DNA from 3 places in the Terribacillus sp. FSL K6-0262 genome. Region 1 is predicted to be linked to each of the others. Evidence: riboswitches for the same ligand, from Rfam matches in the RefSeq annotation. Region 1 holds a riboswitch; each other region holds the start of a gene.
What was found. Region 1 has a riboswitch for S-adenosylmethionine ahead of MHI54_RS11075 (MetQ/NlpA family ABC transporter substrate-binding protein). Riboswitches for the same ligand answer to the same signal wherever they lie in the genome.

Region 1 (5,390 bases):
GGATGTATTATTAGTACTGACCATTCTAACCGTCATCTTTGCCCTTGCATTCGACTTCATCAACGGATTCCATGATACAGCCAACGCCATCGCCACTTCCGTTTCGACAAAGGCTTTGAAACCAAGGCATGCCATCATTTTGGCTGCGGTCATGAATTTCGTCGGTGCCATGACTTTTACCGGCGTGGCGAAAACAATCACAAGTGATATTGCCAATCCGAACGAAATCGTCAATGGCTCTGTCGTCATCCTTGCTGCACTGATCGCCGGGATTGCCTGGAATCTGATTACCTGGTACTACGGTATCCCGAGTAGTTCTTCCCATGCGATCATCGGTTCCCTGGCAGGTGCTGTCATCGCGTCGAGCGGCTTTGCCATCTTGAATTTGGAAGGGTTCCTGAATATCCTGGAAGCATTGATCCTTTCCCCGATCCTGGCTTTTGTTGTAGGTTTCATTCTTTATAACATCATCAAGCTGATTTTCAGGGAAAAGAACTTGCCGAAGACGAATAAGAATTTCCGTCGTGTGCAAATCCTGACTGCAGCATTGCAATCATTCACCCATGGGACAAACGATGCCCAAAAAGCAATGGGGATCATCACGATGGCATTGATCACAGCCGACCTGCATTCTTCGACAGATATCCCATTATGGGTACAAGCAGCCTGTGCGACTGCAATGGGGCTTGGTACTTCCGTAGGTGGTTGGAAAATCATCAAAACAGTTGGCGGAAAAATCATGAAAATCCGTCCAGTGAATGGTGTTGCTGCCGATTTGACTGGTGCGTTCATCATTTTCGGCGCCACTTATATTCATCTGCCGGTAAGTACGACGCATGTCATCTCCTCCTCCATCATGGGGGTTGGTGCAGCACATCGCCGCAAAGGTGTAAACTGGGGAACAGCGAAACGGATGGTCATCACATGGTTCATCACGCTGCCGATCACAGCTTGCCTGGGCGGACTGATGTATTTCATCTTGAACATCTTCTTCTGATACAGCAAAAACACGCTTGGAGATAACCAAGCGTGTTTTTTTAATCTTTTCGCAACCGTCTTGCCAAGACATTTCCCAGCGTCTGCATTGCTTGTACAAGTATGATCAGGATGATGATGACTACATACATGACTTCAGGCTCAAAACGCAGGTGGCCATATTGATAGGCCAAATCCCCAAGGCCGCCGGCACCTACCAGGCCAGCCATTGCCGTAGCCCCGATTAAACCGATTGTTGCAATGGTCAATCCCAAAATCATCGTGGAACGTGCTTCCCTTATGATGACACTCCAAATTATCTTGCTTGTGGAAATGCCCATGGATTCATACGCCTCGATGACACCTTTATTGACCTCCAGTAATGCCGATTCCATCAAGCGCGCAATATAAGGTGCTGTATAAACAACGAGCGGCAGGATTACGCCCTGGACTCCGATCGTTGTCCCAACCACCGCTCTCGTCAAAGGCAGGAGCAGGAACAAAAGGATGATGAAAGGGATGGATCGGATAATGTTGATGACCGTGTTCACAATCGAATAAAATACGCGGTTCTCAGCTTGTCCGCCTTTTCTTGTCATGACCAGCAAAATACCCAATGGAAGTCCGATCACGATGGAAATAGCCAATGAAATACCTGTCATCAGCAATGTCTGCCAAAACGCCTCCGTGATGTCCGTACCCCATTCCGTCCAGAACTCGGCGATCATGACGCCACCTCCTCAACCGTTACATGCTGTGCTTCCAAATACGCAATCGCCTTCTCCACTTCCGTTTTATCTCCCTGCAAGTGAATAAGCAATTTGCCGACGGAGCTCGCTTTCAGCTGATCGATTCCTCCTGCCAGTATACTCGGAACGACATCGAATTTCTTTGTGATGGCCGCAAGGAACGGCTCATTCGAAGCTTCCCCGATGAACGTCAGTGAAACGAGACGCCCTGTTGCAGACAGCCCTTCCTTCACACTATCAGGAATTTCGAAGTTCGCTTCATCAAAGACAAATTTCCGGGTCTGCGGATGCTTCGGCTTGGTGAAGACATCGATGACGGATCCTTCTTCCACCAGCTCTCCTTGATGCATGACACCGACACGGTCACATATGCGCTGGATGACATCCAGCTCATGTGTGATCAAGAAGATGGTGATGCCAAGCTCCTTATTCACGCGGAGCAATAATTCAAGGATGGAAGACGTTGTATTCGGATCCAAAGCACTCGTCGCTTCGTCACTCAGCAGCACTTCCGGCTCTTGCGCAAGTGCTCTTGCAATAGCCACCCGCTGCTTCTGACCGCCGGATAATTGAGCTGGATAGACATTCTTCTTTTCCTCAAGGCCCACTATCTTCAAATATTTATCAACGCGCCCTTTGATTTCATCCTTCGGCACTTTACTCAGCTTCAAAGGTCTGGCAACGTTCTCGTATACCGTAGCCGTCGTCAGCAGATTGAAATGCTGGAATATCATACCGATTTTCCCTCTTGCCTTACGAAGCTGAGCCTTCTTAAGCGTCGTGAGTTCCACGCCGTCGACGAATACTTCCCCTTGAGTCGGACGTTCCAATAAATTGGCACAGCGGATCAGGGTGCTTTTCCCTGCTCCGCTGAATCCGATTATGCCATAGATTTCACCTTTATTGATTTTCAAGGAGACGTCTTTCAACGCCTCCACTTTTTTCTTGCCGGTGGTAAAGGTTTTCGATACATTCTTCAATTCAATCATATTGCTTCCCCCTTACCAGCTTGGAACGACAGATCCCTGGAATTCATCTTCCACAAACTGTTTTACTTCATCGGACTGGTAGATTTCTTGAATCTTCTTCACAATTTCATCGTCCTTGTTCGCTGATCTTACAACAAAGTAATTGGACCATGGATTGTTTTCCGATTCCTCTGCAAAGATAGCATCATCATTGATATTCAAATCAGCTCCCATTGCAAAGTTTGTATTTATTGCCGCTGCCGCCACTTCCGGAAGCTGAGCCGGAAGCTGGGAAGCATCCAATTCGACGATTTCCAGATTCAGCGGATTTTCTACGACATCTTTAGCCGTTGCGGAGTTTTCCGCCTCCGGATCCACTTTCAATACGCCTGCCGACTCAAAGAGTTTCAACGCACGATATTCGTTGGCAGGGTCATTCGGTACAGCGATTTTGTCTCCCTCTTTCAACTCGGAAATATCCGAAATCTTATCTGTATAAATCCCCATCGGGAAAGTCAAGGTCTTGAATACTTCCTCTAATTCATATCCTTGATTCTTCACTTGATCTTCCAGGAAAGGAAGTGTCTGATAGCTGTTCGCATCCAGACTGCCATCATCCAGCGCACTGTTTGGTGTATTGTAATCATTGAATGTCTTGATTTCGACATCGATTCCTTCATCCGCTGCCAATTCTTTTACTTTTTCCATGACTTGCTCATGCGGTCCCCCGCTGACACCCACCAAAATTTTATCATTTGCCAGCGCAGCAGATTTATCATTGCCGCACGCTGCTAAAAATAACGCCAATAATCCGATAAGTCCAAAACTTAAGATTTTTTTCATGTTGCTCTCCCCTTTTTCCTTCGCTGTTATCAACTACAATAAAAAAGCGCCTCTCCGGATTAAGAGAGGCGCATGGTATACATATGCACTAATTCTCTTATCTCTCAGTACGGCTTTTCGCCGTCTGCAGGAATTAGCACCTGATCACTGATCTGGTTGCCGGGCTTCATAGGACCTGTTCCTCCGCCACTCTTGATAAGAATTTCATTATACTTTTGTTGTTGATCTGTTTGTTACTTTACCTCCCAATCCAAACGTTGTCAATATAATTTCAAAAATAATAGAAAAATTATCCCGTTTCCCTGGTAGTCCCGTCATCCGAAAAGATAATGGGATTTGTTTGGCTGTATGGTTCCGCAACGATTCATGTACGGCATCAAACGAGCGATTGATCAATTCCCAAAGAGCGACAGGATCCCGCTTCTTTTTCATGTCCATCCTGAAATCCGCTCTCCGATATGACTACTATTATCATAAATTTGATATATTTGCGGAAGAGCGAAAAGGCAAAAGAATCACCCCTGAATTCCTGCGCGAATGGTCGGTTCATCCTAAATATGCATCAGCGTCAAGGAGCGCATAAAAAATTCATCCATAGCCGGAAAAGATGAACAAGAGCCGGATGTCAGACATCCGGCTCTCCTGTGTACAAGGCCTCCCAACACATACGTACACACAGCTATTCTCTTTGTATGCCAAAGCGGGCATTGATTTGACCACGCAGCATTTGCTGGCGGCTTTCCCGTTCCGCTTCCTTCCTCTTGTCTCTCAGCATCTGCTGACGAATTTCGAAGGTTTGCACACCCTCTTCCCTTTTGTTGGCGATTTCGATCAATTGCTCTACATCCGAAAAAGAGTACTTGCGATTTCCCTTCGCTGAACGTTCCGGAAAAATGAGCTTGCGTTCCTCGTAATAACGAATCTTGCGTTCAGTCAGACCAGTCAGCTCGCTCACAATGCCGATTGTGATCACTTTCCTGTTCTTATAAGAAGGCTCATTACTCATCTGTTCACCTCATCACCATGTGCTGTTACTTAACATTATACCGCAACTTTCCATTCATCCTAGTATTATGTAAGGAAACCTAACAAACAACAAAAAAAGTTCGTCAGCATCGCTTACATGTTTGATGCATGGCAATTTGGATATACGTATACTGAACGTAACAGCAAAAAGAGATACCGGAAAGGAGCGTCTTGCACGTGGCATATGATCAGGAAGCCCTTGATTTAGCCAAACAGATTGTGGAACTCGACCTGAAGCGCGATGAGTGCTGGGAAGATCTCGCAGCACTCGCTGGGGATAAAGCATTCGAATTGCTTCGACTCGTTCAGAATAGATGATACATGCAAAAGGAGACCCGTAAAATGGTGTGCCCCCCAGAAGTTACCAAAACTTTTGGGGAGGCAGTTCAAAATAGGTCTCCTTTTCTCATTTCACATAATTCGGATAATCTGTGATGATACCATCGACACCTGCTCGGATCAGCGGCTGGACTTCCCCCGGTGCCCGGACCGTCCATGGCATGATACGCATTCCGCGTGAATGGATCCTACTAACCAATGTATCGTCCAGCGTCACATTGGTGAAATGTGTATTCACATAATCTGTATAAGCAGCAAGCTTATCAAGTTTGCGATTGGTAAGATCGGCACTTCTTGACGTCAGCACGCCAAGCGGCACATATGGCAGCAGCTGGGAAAGATAAGCAACCGATCCAAAATTGAATGACTGCAGGATTACCTCTTCATGCAAGACATTGGCCAATTCATATCGCTCCAGCAATTCTGCGCAAGCTTCCTCTATTCCGTCATAGAGTTCAGGGGACTTCAGTTCAATGAGGAACTTTGTCTT
Region 2 (5,390 bases), 130 kb from region 1:
GTCATCCGGAATGGCTACTTTATCGCCTTCCTTTAACTCATCCAGGCTATCGATTTTCTCTGAGTAAGCTCCGATCGGGGCTATTACTGTTGAGCCTATCGGGACAATCGTATCGCCATGTTCTTTGGCATATTGACTCAGGAAAGCAATGTGCTGGAAGGAGTTCATGTCTATCTCGCCATTGGCCAATGCTTGGTTCGGCAACGTATAGTCCGAGAATTCGACTAGCTCGATATTGATTCCCTCTTCCTTTGCCTTCTCCTTCAGGATTGGCCATTGATCTCCATCCGATCCTGTAACACCAATTTTAACGGTCTGGCTGCCGTCAGCTGAACTGCTGCCGCAAGCCGCTAGAACAAACACAAAAGCGAAGGAAATAATGCCAAGTAATGTTTTTTTCATTTTCTTCATCTCCTTAATATCCTTCTTGAAAGTGTATTGCCGATCCACTGGGCCAGCTGGACAAGTACAATCAATATAACGACGGTAACAACCATGACGCTTGTATCGAACCGCTGATATCCATAGGTCATTGCCACATGCCCGAGACCGCCCCCTCCAACTGTTCCTGCCATCGCAGAGAAATCAATCAAGCTGATGGTAATGAACGTCAATCCAAGAACCAGCGGACCAAGCGCTTCCGGGATCAAGATGGTATAAATAATCTGGAGCGGACTGGCGCCCATCGCTTTTGCGGCCTCAATGACACCCGGATCGATGCTGATGAAGTTATTTTCAACAACTCGTGCGATGCTGAAGGCTGCTGCTATACTCATCGGGAAGATTGCTGCCCATGTGCCGATTGTCGTCCCTACCACTTCTCTGGTCAGCGGACTGATAGCCACTAAAAAGATGATGAATGGAATCGGCCGAATGATATTGATTAAGAAATTGATGATTTGAAACAAAATCGCATTTTCCAGTATATTCCCTTTTCGTGTGACAAAAAGTAAAAGTCCGATAATGATGCCGAATACAGAACCTATCACCAACGTGACAGCCACCATCAAGATTGTCTGGCCGGTCGCTTCGACAATGCGCGGCCAGAATGTCTGCCAATCTACCCCCATGCCACTTCTACCTCCTCGATCTGAACGATATCATCCAGTTCCTTTACTGCGCTGACCGTTCTTTCTTCGTCTCCTTGGAAGCTCACAAGCAGATTCCCATAGAATTTCTCTTGTATCTCCTGTACGGAACCATACACAATATTCACATCGATATCATGCTTCCTCGTTACCCTGGATAATACCGGGTCACTCGCCACCTCTCCCTTGAAAATGATCCGATACAGCTTCTTCCCGCCTTTTTGACGCCATTCATCCAATAGGGAAGGAGACGGGAGATCCTGCTGTATGGAACGGATAAAACGTTTCGTTGTCTGGTGAATAGGATCTGTGAATGTATCGAATACTCCGCCCGTTTCGATGACCTCCCCTTCCTCCATGACAGCAACCTTGTCACAGATTGCCTGAATCACGTGCATTTCGTGTGTTATCAGCAGAATCGTAATGCCCAATTCCTTGTTCACTTTCTTCAACAGACGCAGAATCTCTCCTGTCGTATCCGGATCCAGAGCCGAAGTCGCTTCATCACATATCAGGATATCCGGGGAAGTAGCCAGCGCCCTGGCAATTCCAACCCGCTGCTTCTGCCCTCCAGAGAGCTGCTCTGGATAATTCTTCGCTTTATCCGAAAGGCCGACGAAGCGCAACAGTTCATCCACCCGTTCTTTTATTTTTGCTCGCGGCATTTTGGCCAGTTTCAGAGGATATGCAATATTACCAGCAACAGTACGCGAGGTTAGCAGATTGAAATTCTGAAAGATCATCCCGATTCTCCTGCGCACCTTCCGGACTTCCCTAGGGGGCAATTTGGCTAAATCTACCCCCTGCACCTCTACAGCACCAGCAGTAGGATTTTCCAGCACATTGACCAATCTCAGCAATGTGCTCTTACCGGCTCCGCTGAAGCCGATGATGCCGAAAATCTCCCCTTGCTCTATCGTCAGGTTCACATTGCGTACGGCGTGCACTTCCCGTTTTCCGATTGTGAAGGTCTTTGATACATTCTTGAACGTAATCAACTCTATTCCCCCTCGCTACACAAAAAGCCCTCTTTTTCTTATCCAGAAAAAGAGGGCTTCATTATGAAACTTCCTCATTCTCATCTTCCAAACACAGCTGTGTTTGCAGGAATTGGCACGGTATTTACGATAAACCCGTTGCCGAGACGTCATAGGGCCTGATCCCTCGATCTCTCTGGATAAGAATAAATCAAGTATGTAGTTGTTAGATTTGATTACCATGTTATGGGTTTTCCAATTGAATGTCAATCCATTTTTTTAAATAATCATTCTCTTTTGGAATTTCTTTAAACGAAACATTTTTACAACTGGCGGTTTGAAGCAACAGTTAAGATATACATTGATCCTGGTGTTTTTCCCCGAGCCATCTATTTATCTTCTATCACGATATAAGCAGCCTTCACAGGGCCATGCACCCCGACAACCAGATTCATTTCGATATCAGCCGAGTTGCTTGGTCCGGTGATGAAGTTAATACAGGATGCAATGGTCTCTCCTTTTTGTACTTGCTTGGATATTTGCTGCGCTGCCTGGGTCATCCGGGGAACGATGGTGCTTTTCGGTACGAGGGCGATATATTTATGCGGCAGCAAGCTCACCGTGCGGCCTTTGCCTTCCCCCGAAAACAGCACGACCGTTCCGGACTCAGCCAGCGTGATATCACTGAATGTAATACCGATATTGGCTTTCTCCACAATACCGATGTTGTCATATCCAATGGCAGGATCCCATTCATGCACATCGATTCCTTGTTCGGGCCACGATCGGAGCTGTTCACGCAAACCAAATGCTTCATAGCGTGGGTCTTGCCAAATGGCCAACGGGCCCCCGCCATAGGCTGCTATAGTATCTGCCAGCACATTCGGCAAGGCAGCCGAATCAGTCTCGATAAATTCGGTATGGATAAGCCGGCATTGATCGCGAAGTATCTCCACTAGCTCATCCGGGGTTTTATCAGTCAATGTCTTATCCTGCGGGCGATAATTCCAATTCCGCGCCGGCTTTTCCATCAGCACCTTTGTTCGGCCCAGACGGCTGGCCACATTCGCAAGAAAGCTGTCCTGATTCTGTATCATGCTTTGTCACGCTCCTTTTCGTGCTCCTTGAACCAATCACGGAAACGCTCTTTGTTCGGAGCCGGCAAATCACGAATTTCGGTCCAAGCCTTCAGCGGTCCCGGCCCTTTCGAAATGGTCTCATCCTTTGTAAAAGGCTTCATGACCGAGCTTGCCATTTTTGATCCAGCTGCATAAAGCGGATTGGAGGAAGCTCCTATACCAAATGCCTTCATGGCCATCTTCTCGGAAATCGGTGCACGCCCTTCCCTTTCGACAATCACTTGCCGATGGCGATGGAGCAGCTGATGCAATGGGATCTTGACCGGACAAGCATCCGTACAGGCTGCACAGAGTGTCGATGCATACGGCAGTTCCTTGAAATCATCATATCCGCCCAGCAGCGGTGTCAGCACTGCCCCGATCGGACCAGGGTATATCGAGTTATAGGAGTGTCCGCCGATGTGGCGGTACACCGGACAGACATTGATACATGCTGCACATCGGATACATTGCAGGACAGACTGGAATTCGGTCCCTAGGATACCGGAACGCCCATTATCAACGATGACCAGGTGGAACTCGGATGGGCCATCGGCTTCCCCCGCTGTCCGCGGACCTGTCAAAGCGGTGATATAACTGGTCAGCTTTTGCCCGACGGCACTCCTTGTAAGCAGTCCCACGAGCACTTCAAATTCTTCAAAGGTCGGTACGATGCGCTCCATCCCCATGACACAGATTTGCGTATCCGGTAAGTCGGAAACCATGCCAGCGTTCCCTTCATTCGTGACCAAACCAACCGAACCAGATTCGGCTATGGCAAAATTGCATCCTGTAATGCCGATGTCTGCCTGCAGGAATTCCTGACGCAATTTTTCCCTGGCATGCAGAGCCAGCTCCTCCGGCTTGGAAGTCAGTTTGTACTCCAGCTTCTCGGTAAAGACATCCTTGATCTGCTCTTTGTTTTTATGGAGTGCCGGTGTGACGATATGCGAAGGCGGATCATGGTCGTCCAGCTGCAGGATGTATTCGCCCAGATCTGTTTCGATGACATCGCAGCCTTCCTGTTCCAAGACAGCATTCAATCCGATCTCCTCCGTGACCATCGACTTCGCCTTCAAGATCTTTTGGGCCCTTTTTTCTTTCACGATACCTTTCACATAGTCATTCGCTTCTTCCGCAGTAGCGGCAAAAAAAACATGCCCGCCGCGCTTCTGCAGATTTTCAGCAAGCTCCTGCAAGTAGTAGTCCAGATGATCGAGGGTATGCTGACGTATCTCTTCCCCGTGGGAACGCCATTCTTCCCAGTTCCCCAGCTCCTCTGCTGCATCCAGCCTTCTCGTCCGAAGACGTTCCTGCGCTCCGGCGACTGCTCCGCGCATGAATGTATCTTCCATTTGCTTGTTCACATTTTCCTTGAATTTTTCATTCCCAATCTTCATCGCCATGGTTGTTCCCCCTCACCGACTGTTTAGCACTTCAGCGATATGCATCACCTTGACAGGCTTGCCGCGGCGCTGCATCCTGCCTCCAATATTCAGCAGACAGCCGCCATCCGCCCCAATCAGATAGCTTGCCTTCGTCTCCGTCACGGAATCCACTTTCTCATCGACCATTTGTTCAGAAATATTCCCCATCTTAACGGAAAACGTCCCGCCGAATCCGCAGCAATTCTGCGCATTGGGAAGCGGTTGCATTTCCAAGCCCTCTACATGCGAAAGAAGCTTCATCGGTGCATCCTTCACTCCAAGCAGCCTTGTCATATGACAGGATGGATGGTAAGTAGCCACCCCTTCAAGCTTCGCCCCGACATCCTCTATTTTCAGGACATCCACGATGAATTCTGTCAGTTCGTATGTCTTTTCGGCCAGCCGTTCTGCCCGGGGGCGCCATTTGGGATCATCCCGGAAAACATGCTGGTAATCCTTGAACATCGTGGCACAGGAGCCTGATGGTGTGACAATGACCTCGGCATCCTCAAATGTCGCAATCATCTTTTTCATCGCTTTCTTGGCATCTTCCACATAACCGGAGTTGTATGCCGGCTGCCCGCAGCACACCTGTCCTGTCGGAAATACAATCTCACAGCCCAGCCTTTCCAAAAGCTCCACCGTCGCCTTCCCGACATCGGATTGGAACATATCCACAATACATGTCGCAAATAATGTAACCTTCATGCTGCCACCTCACAAGTAAGGTCATCAGATGACCTGAATGATATCTGATTCCATCATACTACAACCGCTTTC
Region 3 (5,390 bases), 1.0 Mb from region 1:
TGACGGGATTTCCCGATACTTCCCTTTCCGCAACTATCATCGTTCCGGGTGCGGAAGGATTGTTCGTATTTTTCACACATACCGGTATTTTAGCTTGGAATGCCGGAATCAGTGCTTCGTCATGGAAGACAGAGAAGCCTGCATAAGATAACTCCCGCATTTCGCGATACGTCAATGTGTGGATTTCTTTAGGATTCTCCACGATATTCGGATTCACACTATAAACACTATCCACGTCTGTAAAGTTTTCATACAAGGAAGCCTTCACGCCTGCACTCACGATGGAGCCGGTGATATCCGAACCGCCTCTAGGGAAAGTGGCAAGTTTCCCCTCCTTCGTATAGCCAAAGAAACCAGGGATGACAAGCACCCCTTCCCGATCACGAAGTTTATATAAAAGCTCGAAGCTCTCATCAAGTATCCTTGCTCCTCCCAATTCCTCCCTCACAAGCAAACCTGCTTCTTGAGGGTTCACATAGGCAGCTTCGACACCTAATTTCTGAAGATATGCACTGAATACTTTTGCAAGGGAATCTTCCCCCGCCGCCTTCAATGCATCCATCTTGTTCACGGCAGGGATTGCATCGGACAGGATTCCATCCAGATGATCGGCTATCTGTCCGATAAGGTTATCATCAAGCTCCAATTCCTCGACGATGGATCGGAAACGCGATAGTACTTTTTCCACCTGTGTACTGACGTCTTCCCCTTTGTTGTGCGCCTCGCCTATTGCAATCAGCAAGTCCGTCACCTTCGTATCTGCTTTATCCCGTTTACCCGGTGCAGAAACGACGATGAACTTCCGCTCTTGATCGGCTTTCACGATTTGTGCTACTTTGCGGAGCTGCTCCGCACTTGCTACTGAACTACCACCAAATTTTGCTACCTTCATCTGTCTCTCTCCATTACGCTTTTTCTTTACATAAGTAAAATAGTATCACAGAGTTTCTTCTGCTGGCTATATGAAAGACATAATTTTGAGAAAAAATCGACAAAGATGGTTTACATAATAAAATTATGGTTAATAAAAGGCGTTTTCGGCTGTCCGATAAATGCCGTACCTGCAAACCAGAAATCCGATCGGATGACAACTGATTGCACCCAGATCCACTCATTCCATCCATTCCCGTCACCATTCCAGCCTTCTTTTCAATCCGAAATTCCTTGCATAAAAAACCGCACAGCCTTGCTGCTGTGCGGTCCACTTTTTCAGCTGTTCTTCTTCGGGTATCCGATAAGGATAGCGATGATTCCGCAGACACCGATGAGGATAGGATAGAAGGAGTATTGCAAAATGCTGACTGGTGATATACCAGCCACACCGGCAACCGCCAGTAATTGGCCGCCATATGGCAAAAGACCTTGAATCGCACAGGAGAAAATATCCAATATACTTGCGGTCTTTCGCCGATCGATCCCGTATTGATCCGCAATGTTTTTAGCGAGCGGACCTACGATCAATATAGAAATTGTATTATTGGCCGTAGATAAATCAGTAACTCCAACCAGACCGGCAATGCTGAATTCAGCACCTTTTTTCGATTTAATCCTCCGTGTTGAAAGGTGAAGCAGGTAATCGATTCCGCCGTTATATTTAATGACCTCTACCATTCCTGCTATCAGTATTGCAAGGAAAGCAATCTCATACATATCTGCCATTCCTCCGCCCATCGTCTGCACAAGATCCATTACATGATAGCTGCCATCAACCAAGCCAACTGCTCCAGCTAAAACAACACCAGACGCCAGAACAAGGAAAACATTCATTCCAGATAATGCAAAGACAATAACCAGAATGTAAGGAAGTATTTTTACCCAGCTATAGCTTCCATGATCCACTTGAGCCGTCTCACCCATTGTCATAATGCCTAAGATGATGCTCGTTACAATAGCTGCCGGCAGGACAATCCAAAAGTTCACCTTGAATTTATCCTTCATTTGAACACCTTGTGATCGTACGGCAGTAATGGTTGTATCCGAGATAAAGGATAAATTATCACCAAACATGGAACCGCCAATGATCGCAGCCATTACCAGCGCCATCGAAAGATCGGTATGTTCGCTTATCCCCACTCCGATTGGAGCCAGCGCAACAATCGTACCCACCGAGGTACCCATTGCCAGGGAGATAAAGCAGGCTATGATGAATAAGCCCACGACAAGCAGGTTTTGCGGTACAAATGCTAACGCAAAGTTTACAGTGGAGTCTACTGCACCCATGCCCTCTGCCACCCCTGAAAAGGCACCAGCCAAAAGAAAGATAATGACCATCAGCATGACATTGGAGTTCCCTGCTCCTTGACAAAAGATGTCAACCTTCCGCGAAAATGATTCTTTCCGATTCATAGCAAGAGCGACAGCACCTGCAATGACAATCGCCACTAAGACAGGAAACGCATAAAAGTCACCTGTAATGACCCCTGAACCAATGAATAAAATCAAAAAAACAACAAATGGGATCAGCGCCCATGGATTTCCTTTCTTCATCATTCCACCTCCAAAAATAAAAGCGACAAGTCTTGTCCGTTTTTCCTCTCAAAAAAGGCCCCATCTTGACAAGCAAGAAGAGGCATCCTGGCACTTTTCTTATCTATCAAGCCTCGGCTTGCTGGAGTTGGCACAGCAACTTCATCATAAAGTTCCGCTGCCGAGATTTCATCGGGCCAGTCCCTCCATCTCTCTTAATAAGAAGAAAAAATCGATTTTTTTGTCACAATAAATAAGAGAATACAGGATTCGTATTGCTTTATCAACAAAAATCCCATGGTTATATTATACTTTCGAAGGGATATCGATAGGCAGTGGATAAGATAGGGATTTGTTTGCAAACCAAAAAGGCTGTCCATTAAGGACAACCTTTCAAGATGGACGTCGAAAGCAGAGAATCCATAAGCGGAGGCTTCTTATCCTCCGAGGGTCGCTGATGCAATAACCGCTTTCAGATCCGGTTAGGATTTCAGCAATTCAAGCGCTTACAAAAATCAACGAGTTCAGAGGGATAAATGCTATTTTATTCCTCATACCATGCTTAGCGACCCCGCAAGCTTAATCCTGCGGGGTCGGTGATTAGTTCACGGCTTGGAACTCGATGTTCTGTTTTTCAAAATGGTTGCTTGTGATGGAATCTATCCCTGTATCTGTGTAGACCTTCGAAATCCTATCCAGACCGGTGATTGTGGCGAAAGCACGCTTGCCGAATTTACTGGAATCGGCCAGGAGGATTGTTTGTTCCGCTATCTCGATCATTTGCTTCTTCACGATCGCCTGCTGTTCATTCGAGTCACTCAAACCATGCTCGAGATGGACACTCTTGCACGAAAGGAAAGTTTTATCTACATAATAGGTCGTCAATGATCTCTCCGTCAGCGGTCCGACATAGGATAATGATTTTGACAGCAGCTGTCCGCCGAGCGAAATGACACGGATCTGATCCTTTGTACTGCAGGCAAGTGCCACTTTGATACTGTTGGTTATGATCGTCAGCGGCATATTCGGCAATTCTTTTGCCATATACCATGCTGTCGTGCTGGCATCGAGAATGATTCGTTCCCCGGTGTGGATATCGGAGACTGCCGCTTTGGCAATCGCTTGCTTTTCCTGCATATGCATTACTTCGCGTGCTTCATGCGCAATCTCCGTTGCCCCTTCTTCGATCCGCACAGCTCCGCCATGACTGCGATGGAGCAGCTGCTCCTTTTCCAGCTTCTCGAGGTCGCGCCGTATCGTCTCCTCGGTCACATGGAAGAGGGAGCTAAGCTCGGTGACCCGGACGCTTGCCCGTTCGTTGACCAGCTCGACGATCTTCCTTTGTCTTTCTGCAACTAACATACCTTTTCCTGCCTTTACCACGTTTTGATTATAGTGTAGCATAATCTGGCGTGTTACCGGCGTGCCATTTCATTTCTTTCATACTCTTTGACATGCTGCCACCAGGCAGTTCCGTGGGGTACTTGCATTTCCTGACAGAAGTAATCCCAAATTGCGCCGAATGGGTAGCTTTTCAGTTCTTCCATCAGCATGAGCCTTTCCGTGAATTGCCCTTTCTCCTGATAGTCCTTCAGCTCTTCATGAGGCGTGAGAAGTGCATACAGCAGTGCCTTTTGCATATTGCGTGTCCCGATCACCCAAGCAGCAACGCGATTGATGCTGGCATCAAAGAAATCAAGCCCGATGCGGATATTATCAAGTACTCGGTTCCGGACTAGCTCAAGTGCAATTTCCTTCAGCTCATCATCGAACGTCACCACATGGTCACTGTCCCAGCGGACCGGCCGGGAAACATGCAAGGCAATTTTATCGGTAAATGGCAGCATGCCACTGATCTTGTTGGAAACCATTTCTGTCGGATGATAATGCCCGGTGTCCATCAGCAGATGCTTGCCTCGAGTCAGCGCATAACCCATATAAAATTCATGGGATCCGACGACATAGGACTCGGAGCCAATGCCGAATAATTTGCTTTCCACAGCATCGATATTATATTTTTCATCGATTTCGACAGCAAATATTTGATCGAGTGAGCGTTTCAGACGTTCCCTTGGCGTCAGGCGGTCACTCGGCACATCCTTATATCCATCAGGGACCCAGATATTTGTAAGACTTGCCGTACCTAGTTCTTTGCCGAAATATTCCCCGATCCTGCGTGAAGCGATACAATGCTCGATCCAGAATTGTCGGATTTCTTCATTTGGGTGGGCAAGTGTCAGACCGTCGGCAGCTTTTTCATGCGAGAAGACAGTTGGATTGAAATCCAGCCCCAGCTCATGCTGCTTCGCCCACTCTACCCAATTGCGGAAATGCTCGGGCTTTATTTCATTACGCTCGACATGCTGGCCATCTGTCTCTGCATAGATGGCGTGCAGGTTAATGCGATGCTTACCCGGAATGAGGCGAAGCGCCATTTCAAGATCGGAGCGCAGCTCTTCGGGTGTCGTCGCTTTCCCTGGATAATTTCCAGTTACATCGATACCGCCTGACAGTTCATTCTGCTGCACTTCAAAACCGCCGATATCGTCACCCTGCCAGCAGTGAATGCTTATTGGTATCGTTTTCAATTTTGCCAATGCTGCTTCGACATCGACACCTGCTGATTCGTATACTGATTTTGCCATTTCAAACGCTTTGATCACTGTCATCTGTCTTCCCCCTTAATCTAAATGGAATACCTCTTTCATCGTCTCGCTGACCGGACTATCATCGGGATTTGTCTGCATGATATCCTGCATGTATGCCCACCATCGGCGACAGGCTTCCGTCTCTGCAATTTTCGCATGCATTTCCTCGGATTCCGCTTCCAGATAGGCAAACAGCATCGCAGTCGGTTCGTGCAGAAAAATGCTGTAGTTGCTGACGCCATGCCCCTTCAGCACTTGCTCCATCTCCGGCCATAG

Region 2: linked by a shared signal. The riboswitch ahead of MHI54_RS10480 (ATP-binding cassette domain-containing protein) and the one ahead of MHI54_RS11075 (MetQ/NlpA family ABC transporter substrate-binding protein) in region 1 are both predicted to bind S-adenosylmethionine.
Region 3: linked by a shared signal. The riboswitch ahead of MHI54_RS16310 (Na+/H+ antiporter NhaC family protein) and the one ahead of MHI54_RS11075 (MetQ/NlpA family ABC transporter substrate-binding protein) in region 1 are both predicted to bind S-adenosylmethionine.

What each region holds. Positions count from the first base shown of each region.
Region 1 covers NZ_CP150277.1:2,146,721-2,152,110, reverse strand. The annotation lists gene MHI54_RS11090 (inorganic phosphate transporter) at 1-997, shown strand, start outside; gene MHI54_RS11085 (methionine ABC transporter permease) at 1,038-1,703, opposite strand; gene MHI54_RS11080 (methionine ABC transporter ATP-binding protein) at 1,700-2,713, opposite strand; gene MHI54_RS11075 (MetQ/NlpA family ABC transporter substrate-binding protein) at 2,726-3,535, opposite strand; SAM riboswitch class I at 3,630-3,737, opposite strand; gene MHI54_RS11070 (MerR family transcriptional regulator) at 4,215-4,541, opposite strand; gene MHI54_RS11065 (hypothetical protein) at 4,739-4,879, shown strand; gene MHI54_RS11060 (glycerophosphodiester phosphodiesterase family protein) at 4,968-5,390, opposite strand, start outside.
Region 2 covers NZ_CP150277.1:2,021,214-2,026,603, reverse strand. The annotation lists gene MHI54_RS10490 (MetQ/NlpA family ABC transporter substrate-binding protein) at 1-402, opposite strand, end outside; gene MHI54_RS10485 (methionine ABC transporter permease) at 408-1,070, opposite strand; gene MHI54_RS10480 (ATP-binding cassette domain-containing protein) at 1,061-2,086, opposite strand; SAM riboswitch class I at 2,164-2,272, opposite strand; gene MHI54_RS10475 (lactate utilization protein C) at 2,455-3,162, opposite strand; gene MHI54_RS10470 (LutB/LldF family L-lactate oxidation iron-sulfur protein) at 3,159-4,589, opposite strand; gene MHI54_RS10465 ((Fe-S)-binding protein) at 4,602-5,318, opposite strand.
Region 3 covers NZ_CP150277.1:3,173,102-3,178,491, reverse strand. The annotation lists gene MHI54_RS16315 (aspartate kinase) at 1-892, opposite strand, end outside; gene MHI54_RS16310 (Na+/H+ antiporter NhaC family protein) at 1,210-2,487, opposite strand; SAM riboswitch class I at 2,584-2,691, opposite strand; gene MHI54_RS16305 (DeoR/GlpR family DNA-binding transcription regulator) at 3,067-3,828, opposite strand; gene rhaA (L-rhamnose isomerase) at 3,882-5,135, opposite strand; gene rhaM (L-rhamnose mutarotase) at 5,148-5,390, opposite strand, start outside.